2 linked regions of the Panacibacter ginsenosidivorans genome follow. The main gene of each other region encodes a partner of the protein of the gene in region 2 in a complex. Links are inferred from orthologs where the notes say so. Each region holds a gene or a part of one and is shown on either strand. Other genes may lie near its edges.

Region 1 (3,793 bases), 2.6 Mb from region 2 along the record:
TTTTTGTGCAGCTACAAATAACAATAACAAATAAAGCAAGGGTTAAAACTACAGGATTGACGCGATACATATTTTTTAGTTTTAGAAGGCAAGCGATCGCTAATAGTTCTACAAGGGAAAGATAAAGCAAACATTTCAAATATACAATACACTTTCGTGTATTTAATATACTATATAGTCATGCTATGTGCATAGTACGAAACATTAAGATTGGGATTGTTTTGTTCCGCAGCTTCTATAATTGGATAATCTGAAAGTATTAGTGCTTTGTTCTTTTTCACGCAAACATCATGTTCAAAATGTACAGACGGTTTACCATCACGTGTGCGTACTGTCCAACCATCATCTTCTGTGTATACATCTTTGGTACCCATGTTGATCATTGGCTCAATTGCCAGCACCATATTTTCTTTAAGCTTTTTACCATCGCCACGTTTTCCATAGTTTGGTACCTGAGGATCTTCGTGCATACTTCTGCCAAGTCCATGACCAACCAATTCCCGAACTACACCATAGCCATTTCTTTTTTCTGTATAATCCTGTATAGCATTAGAAATATCTCCAACCCTGTTTCCTGCAATTGCTTTTTCAATTCCTCTGTAAAGTGATTCTTTAGTAACACGTACCAGTTTTAACACAGCTTCATCTGCCTCGCCAATAATAAAAGTATAGGCATGATCTCCATGCCAGCCGTTTAAGATCACACCCATATCTATCGAAACAATATCGCCTTCTTTTAAAGGCTCATTATTAGGAAACCCATGCACCACTACATCATTTACAGATGCACAAATGCTATGCGGATAACCGCGGTAATTTAAAAAAGAAGGAATGGCTTTATGATCGCGTACAAATGTGGCACACAATTTATCAATTTGTAACGTGGTCATCCCTGCTTTCAAAACTTTGGCAACTTCTGTAAGTGTTTTACTTACCAGCATTGCACTTTCTTTCATCATTGCTACTTCTGCTTCTGTTTTAATTATGATCATACCATTTATTCTACGTGACATATTTTTTTGTTCCCAGCTTTGGTTTTCATAGCGTCGCCTGTTGTGTCACTCACTTGTACGTTCTGTTCAATATTGATCTTACAGATGAAGAGTGCGACGCAACAAAAGTCTGATATTTATTCAAAAGTCCGGCTCAAAATAAATTTCTAAAAAAACACAACCTGCCAGTTTTCTGACAGGTTGGAATAATTTATACGCAATAAAAAAATTAATAACCGCTTGCAGGAGATACAGTCTGTCTGCCCTGTATACGTCCGCCTTTCATTAAGCCATCGTATTGACGCATCAATAAGTGTGTTTCTATTTGTTGCAAGGTATCCAGAATTACACCCACCATAATCAATAATGATGTGCCACCAAAGAATGTGCTGAAGCTTTGTGTAACACCAAGTAATTGAGCAAAACCTGGTAATATACCTACAAACGCAAGGAACACAGCACCAGGTAAAGTAATCTTATCCATGATAGCGCCAATATAATCAGCCGTTGGCTGTCCGGGTTTTACACCCGGTATAAATCCATTATTACGCTTGAGATCTTCACTCATTTGTTTGGGATTAAAGATCAATGCCGTATATAAGAAAGTAAATGCTATTACCATTACAGCATAAATAAGCATATACCATGGATTACTGTGATCGCTGAATATCTTTACCACACCTTGTGCAGAATCAAGATTAGTGAACGAGAACAATGTTGGCAAAAACATGATTGCCTGTGCAAAAATAATCGGCATTACACCGGCACTGTTCACCTTCAAAGGGAGGAACTGTCTTGCGCCACCAAACTGCCTGTTACCAATAATTTGCTTTGCATAATTAACAGGCACTTTTCTTACACCTTGTATAAGAATGATAAGCCCCATAATAATGGCAATAAGCACTGCAATTTCAAGGGTGAATGACAATAATCCTTTAGCCCCTTCAGTGTACTTGGAAGAAAACTCCTGCCCGAATGCTTGTGGCAAACGTGCAAGGATACCTACCATGATGATAATAGAAGTACCATTACCCAAACCTTTATCCTGTATCTTTTCACCAAGCCACATTACGAATAATGTGCCTGCTGTAAGTGCAATAATGGTTGTGTACAGGAAATAAGGTTTAAATGATTCTATCATTGCCGCAGCATACTCCGGAGTTTTTAAGTAAGCTATATATGCGCTTGACTGTAGTATAGTAACCAATACAGTAAGATAGCGTGTCCACTGGTTTATTTTTTTTCGGCCACTCTCTCCTTCTTTCTGTACTTTCTGCATTTGCGGAACCAATATGGTCATCAACTGCATAAAAATGGAGGCAGAGATATATGGCATTACACCCAATGCAAAAATGGAAGCGTGTGAAAACGCACCACCTGCAAAAGTATCAAAGAGACCAAGCAGGCCATTGTTTGAAGTGGATGATGCATCGGAAAGTTTGTTAGGGTCAATACCTGGCAATACAATATGTGCTCCAACCCTGTAAACAAAAATAAGCGTAAGTGTTACGATGATCTTGCTGCGCAATTCCTCGATACTCCAAATATTCTTAAAAGTCTGAATGAATTTTTTCACTGAATAAGAATTAGATGCGTGAATGCTTTCTTTAAACCAAAAGACGCACCTGTAGATGCGTCCGGCAAATATCGTGAAATTTATCTACAAAATTTCGATGCTGCCGCCTGCTGTTTCAATTGCCGCTTTGGCTTTCTCGCTAACAGCATTTACTTTGAAGGCGAGCTTAGCTTTCAATTCCCCATTACCCAACACTTTTACTTTATCTGTGCGGCTTATAAGTCCGTTGATGTAAAGTGTTTCGTTGCTGAATTCATTGAAACCATATTTTTCATTCAACTGATCAATCTGGCCAAGATTAAATACTTTATACTCTACGCGGTTATTATTTTTAAAACCACGTTTTGGAATACGGCGCTGAATAGGCATCTGGCCACCTTCGTGTGCCATTTTCCTCTGGTAACCGGCACGGCTCTGACCACCTTTATTACCTTTTGTAGAAGTACCACCTTTACCGCTTGCCTCACCACGACCAATACGTTTTTCTTTTTTTACAGAACCTTCAGCAGGTTTTAAATTGTGCAGTTTCATGTTCTCTTTTTGATTTTTACTTAACGGGGAATCGCCCCTCGCTTTTTAATTATGTTATGCTAATTCTTCAATCTTAACCAGGTGCTGAACTTTCTCCACCATTCCAAGAATTTGCGGAGTAGCTTCCACTTCTTTTGTAGCGTTGAGTTTCTTTAAGCCCAATGCTTTTAAAGTAAGCTTCTGACGCTCTGGTCTGTCAATTGCACTTTTAACTTGTGTTATTTTGATCTTTGCCATTTCAATCAGTTTGTAGTTTAGAGCTTCATTGCTGAAACTTCAAACAAATATTATCCGTTAAATACTTTACTCAGTTTCAGGTTACGGTTTTTAGCAACCTGTATAGGCTCGCGTAAAAGTGTAAGCGCTTTGATAGTTGCTTTAACCACGTTGTGCGGATTTGCAGAACCAAGGCTTTTTGCTAATACGTCGGTTACACCTGCACTTTCCAATACTGCACGCATGCTACCTCCTGCTATCACACCGGTACCATGAGCTGCTGGTTTGATCAGCACTTTTGCAGCGCCGTCTTTTGCAAACTGGTCGTGCGGAATAGTACCATGCATTACCGGAACTTTTACCAAATTCTTTTTTGCATCTTCTATACCTTTTGTAATAGCTTCCTGCACTTCTTTTGCTTTACCCAGTCCCTGTCCAACCACACCATTTTCATTTCCAACAACCACAATTGCAGAGA
Region 2 (4,861 bases):
GCATGGGAAGTGTAAACGTATTGAGTTCATCTATAAACTCAGGGTCTGCATAACCGGCAAGATACCCTGCGGCTGCTTTCACAGGAACAAATTGTATGACCTGGGTTTCAGCAGCCATTTTTAACTGGCGGCGTTTGTCTAAATAAGAACCGGAGCCCTTTGAGGCTGTAAGATCTTTCAGCAAAAGCTCATCGAGGCTTAGTTTAAAAATATTGCACAGATTTTCCAAAACATCCAGCCTTGGTTCGGCGCGTTCTTCTTCATAAGCGCCAATAAGAGAACGCTTGATCTTAAGTTTGTTCGCAAACTCTTCCTGAGTCCATCCACGCAGCTTGCGCAGGTAACGGAGATTTTTTCCGGCATAACTCATAGCTAATGCATTTAGCGCAAGTTACTAATTTTTTTAGTTTGTCAAAATATTTTTTCTGAGATTTTTCATGAGCTAGGCAACTGTATTTCATGGTTTCTTTGTTGCGTCGCACTCTTGTACTGTTTATCCTTGCTCAACAAAGAACAGAATGTAAAAGTGTGCGACGCAACGAAACCTTAATAGCGGTAATAAAGCCTGGCTCATAAAAGAAAAACCTTCTCTGTTATTTGAGAAGGCTTTTATACAACAATTAATTTTTCATCTATACTTCGCGGCCATGACAGTTCTTATATTTCTTTCCACTACCACACGGACAAGGATCATTTCTTCCGATTTTAGGACCAACCTTTACAGGCTCCTGTTTTACCGGCGATGGATCGTGATATTGATCTCGCTCATTGGCAGCATAATCTTCTCCGGCAGCTTCAACTTCTGCTTTGTTAGAGCGCATACGGCTCATGTCTGTTTTTTGTTCGCGACCTTCTTTTATATCTGCAGGGCGTTGTTCTACAGGAATATCTGCGTGACAAAGGAAATTTACGATGTCTTTATTTACACCGCTATCCATTTGTTTAAAGAGCATGTACGCTTCGCCTTTATAAATAACCAATGGATCTTTTTGTTCATAGTATGCAGTTTGTACACTTTGCTTAAGATCGTCCATTGCGCGCAAATGTTCTTTCCATGCATCATCAATAAAAGAAAGCGTAATCGTTTTTTCAACCGCATTAACCATTTCTGCACCTTGTGAAGATAAAGTCTTATCAAGATTGGCGAGTACCTGTAAACCTCTTCTGCCATCTGTAAATGGTACCACCACATTTTGTATATGTGCACCCTGACCTTGTCTTATGTTTGCAAACACAGGCAACACACGTTTAGCTATATCCTGGCGTTTATGCTGGTAATTTGTGGATGCTTCGTTGTATAGTTTATCTGAAAGGCTGGTGCTGCTTTCTTTATTAAATTCCTCTGCAGTTATAGCAGTGTCCATTCCAAAATTCACGATTACTTCAAGACGGAAGCCTTCAAAATCATTGTTCTCTTTAAAAGTATTTACCAGTCCTTCGGCCACATCGTAAAATGCATTATCAAGGTCAAGCGCAAGACGTTCTCCAAATAATGCGTGGTTACGTTTTGTATAAACAACGGTACGTTGCTTATTCATTACATCATCATATTCAAGCAAACGTTTACGAATACCAAAGTTGTTTTCTTCCACTTTCTTTTGTGCCCTTTCAATGCTCTTGGTGATCATACTGTGCTGGATAACTTCGCCTTCTTTATAACCGGCAAAATCCATCACCTTAGCAATACGTTCACTGCCAAACATACGCATCAGGTCATCTTCCAATGATACATAGAATTGAGTTGAACCAGGATCTCCCTGGCGCCCTGAACGGCCACGCAACTGCCTGTCTACACGACGACTTTCATGGCGCTCTGTTCCGATAATAGCAAGGCCTCCAGCTTCTTTTACACCGGGCCCGAGTTTAATATCGGTACCACGACCTGCCATGTTAGTGGCAATAGTAATGGCACCTGCTAAACCAGCTTCTGCAACTACCTGTGCTTCTCTTGCGTGCTGCTTTGCGTTAAGCACATTGTGTGGAATTTGCTTTTGCTTCAGCATACGGCTGAGCAATTCACTTACTTCGACCGAAGTAGTGCCAACCAGCACCGGGCGCCCAGCATTACGCAGTTCTTCTATTTTTTCAATAACAGATTTATATTTCTCACGTTTGGTTTTATACACAAGATCTTGTTCATCTGTGCGGATTGCAGGAACGTTAGTAGGAATGGTTACAACATCTAATTTATAAATGCTCCAAAATTCACCTGCTTCCGTTTCCGCAGTACCAGTCATACCACACAATTTATGGTACATACGAAAATAATTCTGCAGCGTAACGGTGGCATAGGTCTGCGTAGTAGCTTCGATCTTTACATTTTCTTTTGCTTCGAGTGCCTGGTGCAAGCCATCGCTGTACCGGCGGCCATCAAGAATACGACCTGTCTGTTCATCAACGATCTTTACAGCGCCATCTAAAACAACATATTCAACATCTTTATCAAATAAAGTATATGCTTTTAGTAATTGCTGCACAGTATGAATACGATCGCTCTTAACACCATATTCATTTAGTAATACTTCCTTCTGCTTCATCTTCTCTTCCTGAGGCAATGCTGCATTTGTATCTATAGAAGCAAGATCAACACCAATATCAGGAATAATAAAGAAATGAGGGTCTTCACCGGCACCTGTAATAAGCTGAATGCCTCTGTCAGTTAACTCAACAGAATTATTTTTTTCATCAATGTAGAAATATAATTCTTCATCGGCCTTGGGCATTTCTTTTTGCTGATCTGCGAGATAATAATTTTCTGTACGCTGCAATTTCTGACGAATACCCGGCTCACTCAAAAACTTGATCAATGCACTGCTTTTTGGCAAGCCACGGTGTGCACGGAATAATGCCAGGCCACCATCTTTGGGGTCATCATTACCTTCTGCAATTTTTTTCTTTGCTTCATTCAGGAATTGATTGGTAGCCCGCTTTTGAGCATCTACCAATTTTTCAATTCTTGGTTTAAGATCAAAAAATTGCTGTGTATTATCACTGTGTCCAACAGGACCAGAAATAATCAGCGGCGTTCTTGCATCGTCAATCAACACCGAGTCAACCTCATCCACCATCGCAAAATGATGTTTACGTTGCACCATTTCATCAGGATTATGCACCATGTTATCGCGGAGATAATCAAAACCAAATTCGTTGTTGGTACCATAGGTTATATCTGCGAGATAAGCATTGCGACGTTGTTGTGTATTAGGTTGATGTTTATCTATACAGTCTACTGTTAATCCTAACCACTCATAAATTGTTCCATTCCACTCCGAGTCACGACGCGCCAGGTAATCGTTCACCGTTACAATATGAACACCCTCACCAGCCAATGCATTCAGGTAAGCAGGTAATGTGGAAACCAGTGTTTTACCTTCACCCGTTGCCATTTCAGAAATCTTTCCCTGGTGCAATACTATACCACCGATCAACTGAACACCATAATGCACCATGTTCCAGGTTACCTGTCCGCCTGCGGCGGTCCATGTATTACTAAAAAAAGATTTATCACCTTCAATCTTTATGTAGTCTTTTTTTACACTAAGCTCACGGTCCAGTTCTGTAGCTGTTGCTTCCAGTTGTGTATTTTCTTTAAACCTGCGGGCCGTTTCTTTTACAACTGCAAATGCTTCAGGAAGAATTTCCTCCAGTGCTTCTTCAATCTTTTTATCGCGGTCCTTTTTAAGCGCGTCCACTTCCGTATAGATCTCGTCTTTTGACTGTATGTCAGATTCAGGTAAAGACTCTGCCGTGTTCTTTCTGCCTTCAATAACATCATCAATTTCTTTGATATGCTGTGCTATGCGCTGTTTAAATTCCTGAGTCTTTTGCCTCAGTGCATCATTTGAAAGAGATTGGTATTGCTGAAAGTATTGGTTGATCTTAGCCACAATAGGCTCAAGTTGTTTTACATCTTTCTCGCTTTTGTTACCGCCTATAAGTTTCGAAATAAACTTCAACATATCCGTGTTATTGGGTATTGATAATAGTATGTTTTATTAAGACCTTCACATTGCCAAAAATCATGCTATCAAGCGCTTATGGTCAAAATGGCAGCAGGTCTTATTTTAAGGCGCCAAAGGTAAACAATTTGCCCGGAGTGTAGCTAAAAGTGAAACAGTATGCACAGTTTAGACAATAATTAACCAAAGATGCGTTTATGAGTTTATTCTGAACAGACTTATGTAACCGGGATTTGTATACAGGCTTCCGGGTCTTAATGAAGTTGAATTTGATCTAAGCACCTGGTGCAATGGGCATCGTTGGTTGTGTCACTCACTTGTACGTTCTATAATGACTCGTCAAAGAAGAATGGTAAGAGCGAGAGTGCGACGAAACATAAGTATTATAGCACTGTAAAAGGCTGTTTCAAAAAGATTAACCAAAAAATTTCAATATCAACCAAATCTCTGCAGCATGAAAAAGTTTTTGTTTATCTCCGTAGTGTTTGCCATCAGTCTCGGGTTAAATGCGCAAAAAACGGGTATTTTAACCAATCAGAAAGATGCCTGGGGTCTGTTGTATACCTATACTGGTGAAGTTGTAAACGGTAAAGCAAATGGTATGGGTGTTGCAAAATATGCATCAGGAAATGTGCTGAGGTATGTAGGGAGTTTTATGAATGGTACTTACAACGGTAAAGGCACCATGTTCTTTGATGGTGGAGCATTTCTTACCGGCACCTGGAAAAATGGAAAGCTCAATGGCAAAGGGGCAAACTTAAATGGTGACGGAAGTCTCTATATTGGTGACTTTGCAGATGGACTTAAAAACGGTCAGGGTTTACTTATTTACAAAGACAACAGTTTTGTTAAAGGCAATTATAAAAACGATAAAATGAATGGCCGTTGTATTAACCTATGGA

Evidence for each region. The genes of interacting proteins can lie anywhere in the genome.
Region 1: the proteins of secA (region 2) and secY are in contact, whole or in part, in a crystal structure (PDB 3DIN), measured with the Thermotoga maritima proteins. The link is inferred for Panacibacter ginsenosidivorans from one-to-one orthologs. Residues at the interface, in WP_004082002.1 of Thermotoga maritima: Glu261, Ala262, Arg263, Lys300, Ala301, Arg302, Thr303, Ile304, Ile305, Leu323, Tyr324, Asp325, Pro326, Val329, Ser330, Tyr333, Ile336, Lys340, Phe345, Val349, Glu363, Phe364, Tyr374, Ser375, Gly376, Gly377, Glu393, Ile395, Thr482, Ser483; in WP_004081795.1 of Thermotoga maritima: Glu108, Gly109, Glu110, Glu111, Ala236, Glu237, Arg238, Arg239, Ile240, Thr241, Ile242, Gln243, Tyr244, Ala245, Arg246, Arg247, Val248, Thr249, Gly250, Arg251, Arg252, Val253, Tyr254, Gly256, Ala257, Ser258, Thr259, Tyr260, Leu261, Pro262.

What each region holds. Positions count from the first base shown.
Region 1 is NZ_CP042435.1:4,676,215-4,680,007, reverse strand. Bases 396-3,237 are described here. They hold secY (preprotein translocase subunit SecY), read right to left. Parts: upstream 2,569-3,237; coding sequence 1,222-2,568; downstream 396-1,221. Other genes in these bases: rpmD (50S ribosomal protein L30), read right to left, coding at 3,154-3,237; rplO (50S ribosomal protein L15), read right to left, coding at 2,653-3,099; map (type I methionyl aminopeptidase), read right to left, coding at 396-1,013. In the rest of the region: FRZ67_RS19825 (hypothetical protein), read right to left, coding at 1-70; more of map, read right to left, coding at 171-395; more of rpmD, read right to left, coding at 3,238-3,336; rpsE (30S ribosomal protein S5), read right to left, coding at 3,387-3,793. UniProt on the Escherichia coli protein: The central subunit of the protein translocation channel SecYEG. Consists of two halves formed by TMs 1-5 and 6-10.
Region 2 is NZ_CP042435.1:2,124,802-2,129,662, forward strand. Bases 433-4,342 are described here. They hold secA (preprotein translocase subunit SecA), read right to left. Parts: upstream 3,960-4,342; coding sequence 633-3,959; downstream 433-632. Also shown: FRZ67_RS08880 (XRE family transcriptional regulator), read right to left, coding at 1-370; FRZ67_RS08890 (MORN repeat-containing protein), read left to right, coding at 4,414-4,861. UniProt on the Escherichia coli protein: Required for protein export, interacts with the SecYEG preprotein conducting channel.